Regions from separate parts of the Pseudomonas sp. 9_2_1 genome, predicted to be linked through region 2. Evidence: riboswitches for the same ligand, from Rfam matches in the RefSeq annotation. Region 2 holds a riboswitch; each other region holds the start of a gene.

Region 1 (5,571 bases), 1.3 Mb from region 2:
CCTCGCCCGGGTCGTTGACGATGAACGGGTAGATGTTCGGCAGCGGGCCGAGCAAGGCATCCGGCCAGCACTCAGCCGACAGCCCGACGCCCTTGCCGGGCAGCCATTCCAGGTTGCCGTGCTTGCCGACGTGGATCACTGCATCGGCGGCAAAGGCATGGCGCAGCCAGAAGTGAAACGCCAGGTAGCCGTGCGGTGGTACCAGATCGGGGTCGTGATAGACCGCGCTCGGATCTACCTGGTAGCCCCGGGCCGGCTGGATGCCGACGAAGGTCAGGCCATAGCGCAGGCCCGCCACCATCAGCCGGCCACTGCGGTACATCGGGTCCTGCTCGGGTGGCCCCCAGCGTTCCAGCACCGCCTGGCGATTGGCCTCGGGCAAGCGCGCGAACGCGGCCTGGTAGTCGCCCAGGCTCAGGCTCTGGGCGCAGGGGCGCTGGTCGAGGTGGTCGAGGTCGTTGGTCACGCCGCCGAGCAACTGGTGGATCAACTGCGTGCCGCTGCCCGGTAGCTCGGCCAGCGGGTAGCCTTCGGCCTGCAGCGCCCTGAGAATGTTCAGCGCGGCGGCCGGTGTGTCCAGGCCGACGCCATTGCCGATACGCCCATCACGGGTCGGGTAGTTGGCCAGCACCAGTGCCACCCGCTTCTGCCCATTGGGCAGGCGGGCCAGCTCGACCCAGCGACGCGCCAGCTCGGCGACAAAGTCCATGCGCTCGGGGTGAGCGCGGTAGCACACCACGTCAGACTGGCTGCGCTCGCTGCGCCAGGCCATGTCCTTGAAACTGACCGGCCGGGTGATGATGCGCCCGTCCAGCTCTGGCAGGGCGATGTGCATGGCCAGGTCGCGCGCGCCAAGACCTTGCTCGCTGGCTTCCCAGCCGGGCTGGTTGTCCTGCGCGCAGATCGCCTGCAGCACCGGGATGTCACGACGGAACGGGCGCAGGTTGGGCTGTTCGGGGCTGGACAGGGCGAAGCCGGTGGTATTGACCAGTACTTCGGCACCCACCTCGTCCAGCCAGGCTTCGACCTGCTCCAGGCACGCGCTTTCCTTCAGGCTGGCCACCGCGATCGGCAACGGGTTCAGCCCGGCAGCCTGCAGGCGCTGGCAGAACTCGTCGATGAACGCGGTGTTGGCCGCCTGCAGGTGCGAGCGGTAGAACAGCAGCGGCGCCACCGGGTGCTCAGGGTGCCAGTGCGGGTACCAGTCCTTCAGCACGGCGCTGCCCTTGGCCGGGTGATACACCGCCGTGCGTGGCAAGGGTTGCGGTTCGTCCCAGGCATAGTCGCGGCCCAGCCACTGGCTGGCCAGGCACTGGAACAGGTTGATGGCGTTGGTCTTGCCGCCCTGGCGCAGGTAGTGCCAGAGGCGCTCGGCCTGCTGGCTGCTGACGGTGCCAAGGCGGGTCAGCTCCGGGTCGGGGCGGTCGTCGCCTGGCACCAGGATCAGCTGTACGCCACGCGCGGCCAGCTCGACCAGCTGCTCGACGCCATAGCGCCAGTAGCCGACGCCGCCGTGCAGCGACACCAGGATGACCTTGGCATGGCGCAGCACCTGATCGACATACAGGTCGACCGAGGCGTGGTTCTGCACCTGCATCGGGTTGGCCAGGCGCAGGCTGGGGAAGTCTTCGGGCAATTGCTCGGCGGTATCGGCGAGCAATGCCAGGTGCGAATCGCCGCTGCAGAGAATCACCAGCTCGGCGGGTGTCTGGCCGAGGTCGGCAATGCTGTCATCCGGTACGAAGCCACCGGGCTGGGTCCGCAGCAGGTGCATGGGGTCAGGCGCCCAGGGCTTTGCGCAGGCGTGCTTCCAGCTGGGCCGCATCCAGGTCCTGGCCGATCAGCACCAGGCGGGTGATGCGCGGCTCGTCGGCGCGCCATGCGCGGTCGAAGTGCTTGTCGAAGCGGGTCCCCACGCCCTGTACCAGCAGGCGCATCGGCTTGCCCGGGATGGCCGCAAACCCTTTGGCGCGCAGCACGCCAAACTCCACCACCAGCTGGGTCAGGGCATCAAGCAGCAGGCTTTCGTCGGCTTCGGGCAGGTCGATGGAGATGGAGTCGAAGGCGTCGTGGTCATGATCGTCATGGTCGTCGCCATCGTGGTGCGAGTCGTGGTGGGTACGGCGGCCATCGATGTGCGCCTCGGACTCGGCACCCACGCCCAGCAGCACGTCAATTGGCAACTTGCCGCTGCTGGCCTCGATCACCTTGACCGCTGGCGGCAGTTCTTCGGCCACTTCGGCACGCACTTTGGCCAAGCCCTCGGCATCGATCAGGTCGGCCTTGTTCAGCACCACCAGGTCGGCGCTGGCCAGCTGGTCGGCGAACAGTTCGTGCAGCGGCGATTCGTGGTCCAGGTTAGGGTCGAGCTTGCGCTGGGCATCGACCTGGTCCGGGTAGGCGGCGAAGGTGCCGGCGGCTACCGCCGGGCTGTCGACCACGGTGATCACCGCGTCGACCGTGCAAGCGTTGCGGATTTCCGGCCACTGGAAGGCCTGTACCAGCGGCTTGGGCAGAGCCAGGCCACTGGTTTCGATGAGGATGTGGTCGAGGTCGCCACGGCGCGCCACCAGCTCGCGCATCACCGGGAAGAATTCTTCCTGCACGGTGCAGCACAGGCAGCCGTTGGCCAGCTCGTAGACGCGGCCGCTGGCTTCTTCCTCGGTGCAGCCGATGCTGCACTGCTTGAGGATTTCGCCGTCGATGCCCAGCTCGCCGAACTCGTTGACGATGACCGCGATACGGCGGCCCTGGGCGTTGTCGAGCATGTGCCGCAGCAAGGTGGTCTTGCCCGAACCGAGGAAGCCGGTAACGATGGTGACGGGGAGCTTGGCCAGTGTTTTCATGTCGCAGTGCCCTTGGCAGAATGGCGCGGGCATGCAGGACGACAGCCGCAGGCCAGGCCGGCCGGGCTTGTTCGCCACCGGATCACCCCGCCCGGTTGAAAGTCGAAAACGTTGCGAGGCAGGTCTCCTGGCTGGCACCGTTCCAGTTGCCGGCTGAAGCCAGGCTGGCGGGATGACGCCTTCCCGCGCGCTGGCGCAGTGGCTGTGTCGATCCGTTGTCGGTGCTTACAGTTGCGGGGGCAGCCGCGGCTTGTACCGCGTTCCCGTCTTAGCTTCGGCCTGGCCGAAGAACCTCGAACTGGCAAGGCTACGCAGTGGCTGGCGGGTGGTCAACCACAGGTTGCGCAACTGCGCTAGAGTAGCGTCTTTGCCCACGGTCAAGGACGCCCCATGCCCCTCGCTCCCGCCATCCCGGTGCTGCGTATCTTCTCGGTCGAAAAGGCCAGGGAGTTCTACCTCGAATTTCTCGGTTTCACGCTGGACTGGGAACACCGCTTCAGCCCGGACCTGCCGCTGTACATGCAGGTGCATCGTGACGGCCTGATCCTGCACCTTTCCGAACACCATGGTGACGCGTGCCCCGGCTCGACGGTGTTCGCCCGCATCGACGACCTGCGCGCGCTGGAGCATGAACTGCAAGCGAAACAGTACGGCTACGCGCGGCCCGAAGCCGAGCGCCTGGACTGGGGCTTGCAGATGCAGGTGTGGGACCCATTCGGTAACCGGCTGCGGTTCTGTCAGCAGATCGACGACGAGGCAAACCTGTGAAGGCATCTGGCAAGCGTGAAATGGCCAGGCTGGAGCGTGAACTGGTGATATGCCTGACCGATGCCTGCGAAACGGCCAAGGCAGAAATCATCGGCTTCAGCTGGCTGACCCACCGGCTCGATCCTGAGGATTTTCCGGCCAGCTTGCGCATAACCTGGGTGTTCGAGCAAGAAGCCGACAAGGCTGCAGCCATGGCGGGCGACGCCAAGACGCGCATGCTGGTGCTGACTGCACAAGCGTTGGAGGCGGCGGGCATAGCACTGGATCATCCGGCATGGCATGTGCGGTTCGACAGTGAAGAGGCTTGTGCGCAGGGGCATGGCGGTGATTGGGGGAAGCGCTTGGGGCGGTAGACCGTTGAAGATTGGCGAAAGTTTTGCGGCGCCTGTGAAACCGAGCGCCGCGCGGGCGGCGCTCGATTTCACAGGCGCTAAAAATCTTGCGGTGAACACCTCGCAACCTCAATTCGTGACTGGCCGTTCCCGATCTGCTGCGGATGTATTATGGTGGCATGGTGCGCATATAACAGCAGCCCGAGCGATCGGGCACTTGCAAGACAATGAGGGTGTCATGAGCAACGAAAGCATTAATTGGGACAAGCTGGGTTTCGACTACATCAAGACCGACAAACGCTACCTGTCCGTATGGCGCAATGGCGAGTGGGACAAGGGCACCCTGACCGAAGACAACGTACTGCACATCAGTGAAGGCTCCACGGCGCTGCACTATGGCCAGCAGTGCTTCGAGGGCCTCAAGGCCTACCGTTGCAAGGACGGCTCGATCAACCTGTTCCGCCCGGACCAGAACGCCGCCCGCATGCAGCGCAGCTGCGCCCGCCTGCTGATGCCGCACGTGCCTACCGATGTGTTCATCGAAGCGTGCAAGCAGGTGGTCAAGGCCAACGAAAAGTTCGTGCCACCGCACGGCAAAGGCGCCCTGTACCTGCGCCCGTTCGTGATCGGCACTGGTGACAACATTGGCGTGCGCACCGCCCCCGAGTTCATCTTCTCGGTATTCGCCATCCCGGTTGGCTCGTACTTCAAGGGCGGCATGAAGCCGCACAACTTCCAGATCTCCAGCTTCGACCGTGCTGCCCCGCAAGGCACCGGCGCAGCCAAGGTCGGCGGTAACTACGCGGCCAGCCTGCAGCCAGGCGCGGAGGCCAAGAAGGCCAACTTCGCCGACGCCATTTACCTCGACCCGCTGACTCACACCAAGATCGAGGAAGTCGGTTCGGCCAACTTCTTCGGTATCACCGCCAACAACGAGTTCGTCACGCCGAAATCGGCCTCGGTGTTGCCAGGCATCACCCGCCTGTCGCTGATGGAACTGGCGCAATCGCGCCTGGGCCTGAAAGTGATCGAAGGCGATGTCGAAATCAGCAACCTGGACCGCTTCATCGAAGCCGGTGCCTGCGGTACCGCTGCGGTGATCACCCCGATCGGCGGCATCGAGTACAACGGCAAGCTGCACGTGTTCCACGACCTGGAAAAGGTCGGCCCGGTTACCCAGAAGCTCTACGACGAGCTGACCGGCATCCAGAGCGGTGATGTCGAAGCACCGGCAGGCTGGATCGTCAAAGTCGCCTGAGTCGTTTCAGCGGTTTGAAAACGGGGCATGCCAGCAATGGCATGCCCCGTTTTTATTGGTGTGGGAGTTGGGCACACGCCTTAGGCCAGGCGACGCTGCATCAGCAGGTGCCGGACTTTGTCGAACGCCCAGTTGTACAGCACGGTGTAGGGCAGGATGATCATGAAGAAGCCCAGCTCCACCATGAACGCCTGCAAAAGCGAAATATCCAGCATCCACGCGGCCACCGGCAGGCACCAGACTACCAGGCCGGCCTCGAAGCCCAAGCCGTGCGCGAAACGCGCGCGGGCCTGCCAGTGGATCCGCTCGGTCTGTACATAACGATCGATCAGCGCGTTGTAGACCATATTCCACAGCATGGCGATCA
Region 2 (5,571 bases):
GCATATCGCTGGCACCTGGGCGGCATCCACATCGCCGAGAAACAGCAGGGTCACGTGGAAATTGGCGGCCGCTACCGGCTTGCCGCTGCGCATGCCCAGGCTGCGCCGCCAGTCGGCCAGCGCACGGCGCTGGGCATCACTGACCGGCAAGGCAAAAAACAGCCGCTTGAAGGGGGCGCCGCTGGGGCGGACATCCTGAACCATGTGAACTCCCGTACATGAATCGTTTGCGCAAGACTGTAGGGCATTACACCTAAGTCGCCCCGCACTTTCGTAACAATAAGTACAAACTGCCCCCATGATTGTTTATGCTGGCGGGCTTATGCCATGGCGCATGGCCATTTTTCGACAAGTAAACGTCCATGAAAATTGCACTCGTACTTATCTTCGTTTTCTCGATCGCCTATGTTCACCTGCGCGGCCGGGTGCGTCACAAGCTGACCCGCCAACTGGGTGACCACTCCAGCTTCCTGGCGCCGGTCAACGCCTTCCTTTACCTGTTTTCCAGGCACCCGGCCAAGCCTTACCTGCCGGTCGAAGCCTTTCCCGAACTGAAGCCGCTGCAGGACCACTGGCAGGAAATCCGCGAGGAGGGCCGCCAGCTGCTGCACGTGGGCGCAATCAAGAAGTCCGACAATTACGACGACGTCGGTTTCAACTCGTTCTTCAAGACTGGCTGGAAGCGCTTCTACCTGAAGTGGTATGGCGAAAGCCACCCGTCGGCAATGGCCCTGTGCCCGCGTACCACCGAATTGCTGCAAGGCATCGGCACGGTCAAGGCCGCCATGTTCGCCACCTTGCCGCCAGGCGCCAAGCTGGTGCGCCACCGTGACCCGTACGCCGGCTCGTACCGCTACCACCTGGGCCTGGACACGCCGAACGACGATGGCTGCTATATCGACGTTGACGGCGAGAAGTACTCCTGGCGCGATGGCGAGGGGGTGATCTTTGACGAGACCTATATCCACTACGCGGCCAACAACACCGAACACAATCGCATCATCCTGTTCTGCGACGTCGAACGCCCGCTCAAGTACCGCTGGGCCACGGCGTTCAACCGCTGGTTCAGCCGCAAGGTCATGGCCGCCGCGGCAGCGCCCAACGGTGCCGGCGACAAGACCGGCGGCATCAACCGGCTGTTTACCCGCATCTACAAGATCCGTGAGCGCGGCAAGGCGATGAAAAAGCGCAACCGCACACGCTACTACCTGGAAAAGTGGGCAGTGGTCGCCGCGCTGCTGCTGGTGTTCATCTACATCTGACCGGCAACGCAGGCCGTTTTGCCTACGACCTGCGTACACCCACCAAAGTACAAGCCTCACACCTGCCACTCTTCGACTAGCCTGAAAGCTCCACTCGCAACCACCCCAAGGTGAAGACGATGAGCATGATGGACTGGGACGCCTACCGTAAGCAGTTGATGGCCGGCATCGGCGATCTCAAGCAACTCTCCCCCGACACCGTGGCCGGCTACATGACCGCCAGTGGTGCGGGGGCCAAGACCAACCACCTCGACGCCAAGACCCGCGAGCTGATTTCCCTCGCCGTGGCCGTGACCACCCGCTGTGACGGCTGCATCGCCGTGCACTCGCAGCAGGCGGTCAAGCATGGCGCCAGCCGCGAGGAAATTGCCGAGGCGCTCGGCGTGGCCGTGGCGATGAACGCCGGGGCCGCACTGGTCTACTCGGCGCGGGCCATGGATGCAGTGGGCAAGGCCAACGGCTGAGCACAAACGGCGCCGCCACCCTTGCGCGACGGCGCCGCGCCGCCCAGACTGGGCGGCCCAGCCCGCGCAGGAACCCGCATGATCCACATTCGCCCCATGACGCCGGAAGACTTCGAACGTTTCTGGCCGACCTTCCAGGCCACCGTCCAGGCCCGCGAAACTTACGCATTCGACCCCGCCCTGAACGCCGAACAGGCCCGCCAATTGTGGCTGGAGCTGCCATTGCACACGCTGCTGGCAGAGGAGGATGGCGAGCTGCTGGGTTCGTATTACCTCAAGGCCAACGCGGCCGGCCCTGGCGCGCACGTGGGCAATTGCGGCTACATGGTCTGCGAGAGCGCCCGCGGCCGGGGCGTGGCACGCCTGATGTGCGAACATTCGCAGAAGCTGGCACGCCAGGAAGGCTTTCTGGCCCTGCAGTTCAACTCGGTGGTGGCCAGCAACGAGGTGGCGGTGGCGTTGTGGCACAAGCTGGGCTTCGAAACGGTTGGCCGGCTGCCCAAGGCCTATCGCCATGCCCGCCTGGGGCTGGTGGACTGCCTGGTGATGTACAAGTGGCTGGCCGATGAGCCGGTGACAGAGAAACCGCAGCTGCTGATCGGGCGCAAGAACATCGAAGCACGCGTGTCGCGGCGGCGCGGTCGGTAAAGGCCCTGCAGGTGCGTTTGCAGGGCCGCCGGATCAGAAGGCCAGGCCTATCTTGAAGCCGTACTCGTCGCGCTTGAGCTCGGTGTTGTCGGCCAACAGCGTCTCGTCGTCGAGCCGGTATTCGGTGCGGGTGTAGTACACGCCCGCCTGGATCGGCAGGTTGCCTTGCTGGTTCATCAGCAGCGTCACCTCGGCATAAGGGTTGGTGCGGTCTTTCATGTCCGCACTGTCACTGCCAAAGTCTTCCACCTTCAGCTTTACCCGGCCATCGAGGGTTCGCCGTACACCGGCTTCCACGCGCAAGGTGGCCGCATCGAACTGGTGGTTGTAACCCAACGCCGCCTTGGCGAACGGCGCCTTGTAGGTGAGTTCGCTTTCGATCCTGCGGTGCTCGGTTTCAAACCGTGACCACATGTAGCCGCCGCCCACGATCACATCGACGAAGTTGCGCGCATCCACCGCCGCACGCCAGCCCAGGTCCAGCCCTGCCTGCCCCTCCTTGAGTTTGTTGTCGTGCTTCTCGGCATACTTGCCTTCGGCACCCAGCTGGTAAATGAAACCGGACTCTGCGGTCATCTTGTTGCCAAAGGCGGCAAAGATGCCGCCTTCGTCAACGTGTTCGGTCTGGGTTTCACTGCCGCCCTGAAACTTGAATTCGTCGTAGGCGCCGAGAATGCCGACGGTGAACAGAGGGTCGGTGCTGGGTGCGGCATGGGCTGCCAACGGGGTGCCCATCAGGGCCAGGATGCAGGTGTGGCGGAGCAGGTTATGAGTAGGCATGCATCTATGTCTCCATGACGTGTAAACGGGTAGCTAGCCCACATTCCGAAACGCCCGGCGGCGCGATAGTTCGAAAAAGCTTCAGCAAATATTCAGGAATCTGCCGTTCATCACGCGATTGCCTGTCAGCCCGATGGTTGACGACCGTGCTGTGCAGTGGTCATATGCGCGCCAGTTTCAGGTGCCCTGCGCCGCCGCGCGCAAGGTGAAACGGGAAGCCGGTGCGTCGTGTTGCCCACGACAAGTCCGGCGCTGCCCCCGCAACGGTAAGCGAGCGAACCCTTCGAGATACCACTGTGCTCAGGCATGGGAAGGTGAAGGTTTCATGCCCCTCGCAAGCCCGGAGACCGGCCTGAAGCCTTGTTTGGCAACCCGCGGTGGGCGGGCGCAGGCCGGAATCCGTGCGCGCGCTCGCCTGCACGGCAAGCCTTCGCGTGTTTTCCACCGGGATGCATTCATTCCTGCAGCAGTGGAACGACATGTCCCGTATCTTCAAGCTTCACCCCCTGGCGGCCTGCCTGGCCGTCGCCCTGCCGGCCCAGGCCGATGACTTCGACCCAAAGCCTCTGGCCCTGCCGTCAACGGCCATCACCGACACGTTCGACAACCGCATCCTCGACCTCGCCACCCCGACGACGGCCGGGTCGCGCCTGGGCCTCAGTGCCCTGGAAACACCCGCCAGCACCAGCAGCATCAGCGCCGAGCAGATCCAGCAGCGCAACAACCTCAGCGTGCAGGATGCGGTAACCCGTTCACCGGGCATTACCTACATCGGCTCGCCAGGCGATGGCGGGACGGGGCTTGCAGCTCGCGGCTTCACCGGCCACGGCTCGGTGATGACGCTGTTCGACGGCGCGCGCATGTATGCCGGCGCGGGCACCCAGACATTCCCGGTCGACCCGTGGATGGTGGAGCGCATCGACGTGCTGCGTGGCCCGGCGTCGGTGCTGTATGGCGAGGGTGCAACCGGTGCGGTGGTCAATGTGATCCCGAAAAAGCCCTTCAGCGGCGACATCCGCAATCACCTGCGCCTGGGTTACGGTTCATGGGACCGCCAGCAGCTCGGGCTGGACAGTGGCGGTAGCCTGGACGAACGCCTGAGCTACCGGCTTACGCTGAACCAGCAAGCCGGCAATGGCTGGGTTGACCGCACCCCCTCGCGCAGCCTGGCGCTCAGCGCCGCGTTGCGCTTCGACGCCACTGACGACCTCAGCTTCACCCTCGCCCACGAGCGCGGCGATGCCAAGCCTGCCAATTACTACGGCACGCCGCTGATCGACGGCCACTACCGCAGCAGCCTGCGCTACAAGAACTACAACGTGCAGAACGACAAGCAGCACTACGTCGATGAGTGGACCCGCCTGACCACGGACTGGACGCTGAGCGACCAGGTCAGCGCCAGCAACCAGCTGTACTACATGAAAAGCCGCCGCCACTGGCGCAATGCCGAGGCGTACAGCTGGGACGCCGCGCGCCAGCAGCTGCTACGCGGCAGCTACCTGGAGATCAAGCACAACCAGGAGCAGTTCGGCGACCGTCAGACGTTCGCCTTCGATCACAGCCTGTTCGGGCTGGCCAGCAAGACGGTGGTGGGTGCCGAGTACAACAAGGTCCGTTTCAACATCGACAGCAATGCGCCGTACGACGATGTGGGCGGCGACTACATCGACCCATGGCAGCCGCAACCGGGCGACTTCCACAGCGCCTCGCCGCTGCGACCGCAATCGCTCGCCACCACCGGCACCTTCGCGCTGTTTGCGGAAAACCGCCTGCAACTCACCGATCGCCTGTCGCTGGTGACCGGCGTGCGCCGTGACCAGAACCATATCGACCGCGACAACCTGGGCACTGACAGCCGCAGCGACCGCAGCCTGCAAGGCGGCAACTGGCGCGCCGGGCTGGTTTTTGCGCTGACGGAGGATCTGTCGTTGTACGGCCAGTATTCCACCAGCGAGGACGGGGTAGACAACCTCATCAGCCTGAGCCCGGCACAGATGCACTACGACCTGACCGAAGCGAAGCAGACCGAAGTGGGCCTTAAGCAGCGCTTTTGGGAGAGGCGCGGCGAATGGACATTGGCGGCCTACCATATCGTCAAGAACAAGCTGCTGGTGGACGACCCGCTCACCCACGACAAGCAGCAGGCCGGCCAGCAGACCTCGGATGGCCTGGAGGCGACCCTGGAGCTGGCGCTGGCGCATCAGTGGCAGGTGTCGGTAAACGCGTCGCTGGTGCGCGCCAGGTATGACGACTTTGACGAGACGGTGGGTGGTGTAGCCCAGGACCGCGCGGGCAACCGGCCGGCAAACGTGCCCCGGCGCACGGCCAACCTGTGGTTGAGCAAAGGCTTTGGCCAGCAGGTGGAGGCCGGCGTGGGTGCGCGCTACGTGGATGAGCGTTATGCCGACACCGCCAAT
Region 3 (5,571 bases), 1.1 Mb from region 2:
AGGGTCCTCCTGCATGAAACAATGCCCGCCCGCTACCTGTTGCGCAGTCACATTCGGGTTGAGCGCCGCCAGCCGACTTACCGAGTGTGGCACGAAGGGATAGGTGTGCTCGCCATACAACACCTGCGTAGGGGTGCTGATCGCAGCAAGGCTTGCCCACATGCGCCTGGGGAACGAGCTGAATATTTCCACCTCACGGCTGGGCCGGCATTTGAGGACCACCGCTTCGCCGCAATCACCGATGGCATGTTCGACATAGGCCTGCAGCGCCGCATCTGCCCAGCCCTTGAAGATGCCACGGCCTTGCAGTGAAGCGAGCGCCGCTTCGCGATCAGGCCAGTGGCTGCGCCGGCTCGCGGCCTTGCGCGCCAGGGCGTGGCGCTGGTGCAGGCCAACCAGGGCCGCCGCGCCCATCACGCCAAGCATGCGCCGGCTGAACAGCACCGGGTCAAGCAACACGGCACGTGCAAACAGCTGCGGCTCACTGGCCAGCATCAGCCCGGTGAGCACGCCGCCAAAGCTGTGCCCGACGGCAAAGCGCGGCACTTCGCCGTACTCGCCACGCCCGGCCTGAAATGCCTCCACGGCCAACGCGGCGGTACGGTTCCAGCCGCGAAACGCCCCGCCATGGTCACTGTCACCGTGCCCCTGGACATCGCACAGCCACAGGTCGAAATGCTCGCCCAGGCGCATCAGCAAAGGCTGATAGGCCAGGCAGCAGAAGCCGTTACCGTGCAAGAAATGCAGCAGCGGCTTGCCGCTGGCCGCGGTGCGCCAGCCACGCAGGGTGAAGCCTTCGGCACATTCGTGGGACCAGGGGATCAACTGCATGGGCTTGGGCAACTCGCGGGCTAGGAAAACGCCGATTCTACAAACAGAAGCGGGTACAGTGAAATCACCAGCAACAGGGCCATCAGGACATTGAACAGCATCAGCCAACGCGGGTTCTGCAGCAGGTTGCGCAGCGCGCTGCCAAACATCACCCACACGCCCACGCTGGGCAGGTTGACCAGGGCGAACAAGGCGGCGATGACGATCACGTTGGTCACATAGCCTTGCGCCGGTGTATAGGTTGTAATCGCCCCCACCGCCATCACCCAGGCCTTTGGATTGACCCACTGGAACGCCGCTGCGCCCCAGAAGCCCATGGGTTTGCGAGCACCGGACGAAGCCGTGCCGACTGGCCCGGAAGTGGCGATTTTCCAGGCCAGGTACAGCAGGTAGGCCGCCCCGGTGTAGCGCAGCACTGTGTACAGCGGCGGCCAGGCCTTGAACACCTCGCCCAGGCCCAGACCAACGGCCAGCACCATGACCATGAAACCGACGCTGATGCCCACAGCGTGAGGAATCGAGCGGCGCACGCCGAAGTTCACCCCCGAGGCCAGCAACATGGTGTTGTTGGGGCCGGGCGTGATGGAGGACACGAAGGCAAACAGCACGAAGGCGGTCAGCAGGTCGGCAGAGGCGAGCATAGGGGCGGTCCACTTTCTTTATAGGTGCTGTCACACTAACGGAGTCGCCCTCCCCTGCGACCAGTACAGTTCCATTAAATTATGTAGATACACCTCACTGTATTGCTACCCGAATCAAGGAAGCCGTCAACATGAGCGTTACCATTCGCCCTGCCGTTCGCACCGATGCGCAACAGATTCTGGCCTTCATTACCGAACTGGCCGAGTATGAGCGTGCCCGTCACGAAGTGATCGCCAGCGTCGCCGACATCGAGCACAGCCTGTTCGACGAGGGCAGCACGGTGCATGGCCTGATGTGCGAACGCGATGGCCAGGCAATCGGCTTCGCCGTGTATTTCTACAGCTACTCGACCTGGCTCGGGCGCAACGGCATCTACCTGGAAGACTTGTATATCACGCCCGAGCAGCGCGGCGATGGCGCGGGGCGGCAAGTGCTGCAGCACATTGCGCGCGAAGCGGTAGCGAACAACTGCGGGCGGCTGGAGTGGAGCGTGCTGGACTGGAACGAGCCGGCGATCGGCTTTTACCAGAAGCTGGGGGCCGAGGCGCAGGACGAGTGGGTGCGCTATCGCCTGGACGGGGAGAAGCTGGCGGCGTTTGCTCGCGGTTGATGGGGCGGGAGAGCCGCTGTTAGGGGGGGCATCAGGGCCCAGCTCATATCCCGCAATTGACGCCACGCCCGCCCCATGCTCTCCTTATGCCTGCGTTCAGGTGCCCCTTCTGGGGTGAAACGGGAAACCGGTGCGTCGCGGCCCTTCAGCAGGGTCGGACTAGCCCGGTGCTGCCCCCGCAACGGTAAGCGAGCGAAGCGTCTGTACCACTGTGCCCGTAGTTCGGCATGGGAAGGTGACGCTTTTCAGGAGCCCTGCTCTTCCTCGCAAGCCCGGAGACCGGCCTGGCGTTCATGAACACCCCGCGGTGGGCGGGCGCTGTCGCATTCCCTGGGCAATCACGCTCGGGGCTGCCGCGCTTGTCCGTTGCCCACAAAAAAGCAGAGGAACGCGTCATGCCCGTCACCAGCGCCAAGCCACACAGCCTTGCCACCCCCACCACGCTAAGCCAACGCGTCGTCATCGCCGTCGGCGCCAGCCTGCTCGGCCTGTGCCTGGTCTACTTCGCCGGTTTTTCGCACATCGAGGCCGTGCACAACGCTGCCCACGATACCCGCCACAGCGCCGCCTTCCCCTGCCACTGAGTACGCCCGATGATCACGCGCATTGCCCGTACTGCGGGCTTCAGCGGGCTGCTTGCGGCCTTGTTGCTGACCTTGTTGCAAAGCTTCTGGGTGGCCCCGTTGATTCTTCAGGCGGAAACCTACGAGTCTTCGGCCCCGGCCGCACACCACGAACATGGCAGCGAAGTCGCTGCCCATGAGCACAGCGCCGAAGCCTGGTCGCCGGAAGACGGCTGGCAGCGCGTGCTGTCTACGACCGGTGGCAACCTGGTGGTGGCGGTCGGCTTCGCCCTGATCCTGGCCGCGCTCTACAGCCTGCGCGCTCCGAAGCGCGCCAGCACGGGGGCTTTGTGGGGGCTGGCGGGCTTCGCCGTGTTCTGCCTCGCGCCAACCCTGGGCCTGCCCCCAGAACTGCCAGGTACGGCTGCGGCCGACCTTGGGCAACGTCAGGCCTGGTGGATTGGCACCGCCAGCGCCACCGCCCTGGGCCTGGCCTTGCTGGCGTTTGCCCGCCACGGGCTGCTGAAAGCGCTGGGCGCCGTGCTGCTGGTGGTGCCGCATGTAATTGGCGCGCCGCAACCGGAGGTGCACGAAAGCCTGGCTCCCGAAGCACTGGAAGCCCAGTTCAAGCTGGCCTCCTGGCTGACCAACGCCGCCTTCTGGCTGGCCCTGGGCCTGCTAAGCGCCTGGCTGTTCCGCCGCTCAAGCCAGGCCTGATGCCAGTTTTTTACGCCGGTTTTGGCTGCCGCCGGGGCTGCCCGGTGGATACGCTGCTCAGCCTTCTGCGCCAGGCCCTGGATAATCAGGGCCTGGCGCTGGCCGACCTGCACGGTATCGCCAGCATCAGCCTGAAGGCCAACGAACCGGGGTTACAGCAACTGGCCGAACACCTCGGTTTGCCTTTGGTGCTGTACCATGGCGCGCAACTGCAACCCTACTCCAACCTGCTCAGCCACCGTTCTGCTGTGGCCCATGCCCACACGGGTTGCTGGGGGGTGGCCGAGAGCGCGGCGTTGGCCCTGGCAAGCCAGGGGCTCGGCACAGCGCGGTTGCTGCTCACACGCCAGGTGATGGGCCCGGCAACCCTCGCGCTGGCCTGCTGAACGCTGCACCCTCATTTATTGCAAGGACTTTCCATGACGGTCTACTTCATCGGCGCCGGCCCCGGCGACCCGGAACTGATCACGGTCAAGGGGCAACGGCTGATTCGTCAGTGCCCGGTGATCATCTACGCCGGCTCGCTGGTGCCTGCTGCCGTGCTCGAAGGCCACCGGGCCGAAACCGTGATCAACAGTGCCGAGCTGCACCTGGAGCAGATCATCGCCGCCATGCGCACGGCGCACCAGCAAGGCCAGGACGTCGCCCGCGTGCATAGCGGGGACCCCAGCCTGTACGGCGCCATCGGCGAGCAGATCCGCCACCTGCAGGCGCTGGGTATCGATTACCAGATCATCCCCGGTGTCACCGCCACGGCCGCCAGCGCCGCCCTGCTCGGCTGCGAGCTGACCCTGCCGCAGGTGGCACAGACGGTGATCCTGACCCGCTATGGCGACAGCTCGCCGATGCCACCCGGCGAGCAGCTGGCGGACCTGGCGCGCCATGGCAGCACGCTTGCGATTCACCTGGGGGTCAAGCACCTCTCGCGGATCGTCGACGAACTGCTGCCACACTATGGCGCAGACTGCCCGGTGGCGGTCGTGCACCGCGCCACATGGCCAGACCAGGACTGGGTTCGTGGCAGCCTTGGCGACATCGCCGAACGTGTCGCCGCCAAGGACTTCCGCCGCACCGCACTGATTCTGGTGGGGCATGTGCTGGGCAACACTCCGTTCGCCGATTCGGCCTTGTACCGCGCAGGGCACGCCCACTTGTATCGCCCTGGCGACTGAGCATTGCCAGGCTCACCACAGGCGTAGCAGACTCCGGGTTCCCGCTTGCGAACCGGAGTCAAGCTCATGCTGGATCTACGCCCCAACTGCGAATGCTGCGATATCGACCTGCCTGGCGACAGCCCTGACGCGCTGATCTGTTCCTTTGAATGCACCTTCTGCCGCACCTGCGTCGAAACCCGCTTGCAGGGCTATTGCCCGAACTGCAAAGGCCAGCTGGTGACCCGTCCGACGCGGGTCGGCCAGGCCTTGGCCAACAACCCCGCCTCGCCCTTGCGCGTGAATAAAACACACCTCGCCTGCAATTGACCGACCAGAAAATCGACACTCCGCCTTGTTAGCGGTGATGTCTTTCCATTATTTGTAGGAATTTTCAACAAGGCACCCGAGGATTATCAACACTTCTATACTCGGCATTACCAAACTTCAGGATTGGTCGTATCTTGCAGCGCTTCCGATTAACCCGCTTGCAGACGTATTCCTGAGTGATCCAGGAAGGCGGACCACATCCTGACAGGAGTTTTCTCATGACAACCGTGCTGATCGTCGATGACCACCCGATCGTCCGGGTCGCTTTGCGCACTATCCTCGAGCGCGAGCGCTTCCATGTTGTCGGCGAAGTGGGCGACGGCCGGATCGTGGCGCAGGTGGCCCGCGAGCTGCGCCCGGACGTTGTAATTCTGGACATCGGGCTACCCGGGCTGGACGGCATGGAAGTGATCAAACGCCTGCAGTGCCTGGAGGCAGTGCCGAAAATCATGGTCCTGACCGGTCAGGCCACCGATCTGTACGTACGCCGCTGTCTGGATGCCGGCATCGGCGCCTTCGTCACCAAGGATGAAGATACCGATCCGTTGGTGTTTGCCCTCAAGGCCCTGATCAAGGGCTATTCGACCTTCCCGCAGATGTCGGTCAACAGCAACTCGCTGGAGAGCGAACCCGTGCGCCTGGAAAGCCTCTCCAACCGTGAAATGGAAGTGCTGCGGCGCCTGGCGCGCGGTGAAAACAACAAGAACATCGGGCACTGCATGAACCT

The links. A riboswitch is a leader RNA that binds a small molecule or an ion and turns the genes downstream of it on or off. The one in region 2 is predicted to bind cobalamin.
Region 1: linked by a shared signal. The riboswitch ahead of cobW (cobalamin biosynthesis protein CobW) and the one ahead of AC5O5I_RS18005 (TonB-dependent receptor) in region 2 are both predicted to bind cobalamin.
Region 3: linked by a shared signal. The riboswitch ahead of AC5O5I_RS12695 (CbtB domain-containing protein) and the one ahead of AC5O5I_RS18005 (TonB-dependent receptor) in region 2 are both predicted to bind cobalamin.

The regions. Positions count from the first base shown of each region.
Region 1 covers NZ_CM181239.1:2,707,894-2,713,464, reverse strand. Annotated here, with positions in the region: gene cobN (cobaltochelatase subunit CobN) at 1-1,774, opposite strand, end outside; gene cobW (cobalamin biosynthesis protein CobW) at 1,779-2,846, opposite strand; cobalamin riboswitch at 2,947-3,157, opposite strand; gene AC5O5I_RS12175 (glyoxalase superfamily protein) at 3,237-3,614, shown strand; gene AC5O5I_RS12170 (hypothetical protein) at 3,611-3,967, shown strand; gene AC5O5I_RS12165 (branched-chain amino acid aminotransferase) at 4,185-5,204, shown strand; gene AC5O5I_RS12160 (multidrug/biocide efflux PACE transporter) at 5,285-5,571, opposite strand, start outside.
Region 2 covers NZ_CM181239.1:3,967,389-3,972,959, forward strand. Annotated here, with positions in the region: gene thpR (RNA 2',3'-cyclic phosphodiesterase) at 1-204, opposite strand, end outside; gene lpxO (lipid A hydroxylase LpxO) at 363-1,262, shown strand; gene AC5O5I_RS17990 (carboxymuconolactone decarboxylase family protein) at 1,382-1,726, shown strand; gene AC5O5I_RS17995 (GNAT family N-acetyltransferase) at 1,805-2,374, shown strand; gene AC5O5I_RS18000 (hypothetical protein) at 2,408-3,154, opposite strand; cobalamin riboswitch at 3,318-3,524, shown strand; gene AC5O5I_RS18005 (TonB-dependent receptor) at 3,634-5,571, shown strand, end outside.
Region 3 covers NZ_CM181239.1:2,829,707-2,835,277, reverse strand. Annotated here, with positions in the region: gene AC5O5I_RS12710 (alpha/beta fold hydrolase) at 1-831, opposite strand, end outside; gene AC5O5I_RS12705 (LysE family translocator) at 852-1,472, opposite strand; gene AC5O5I_RS12700 (GNAT family N-acetyltransferase) at 1,604-2,083, shown strand; cobalamin riboswitch at 2,165-2,386, shown strand; gene AC5O5I_RS12695 (CbtB domain-containing protein) at 2,479-2,667, shown strand; gene AC5O5I_RS12690 (CbtA family protein) at 2,677-3,363, shown strand; gene AC5O5I_RS12685 (cobalamin biosynthesis protein) at 3,363-3,749, shown strand; gene cobM (precorrin-4 C(11)-methyltransferase) at 3,783-4,535, shown strand; gene AC5O5I_RS12675 (DUF1272 domain-containing protein) at 4,602-4,844, shown strand; gene AC5O5I_RS12670 (response regulator transcription factor) at 5,063-5,571, shown strand, end outside.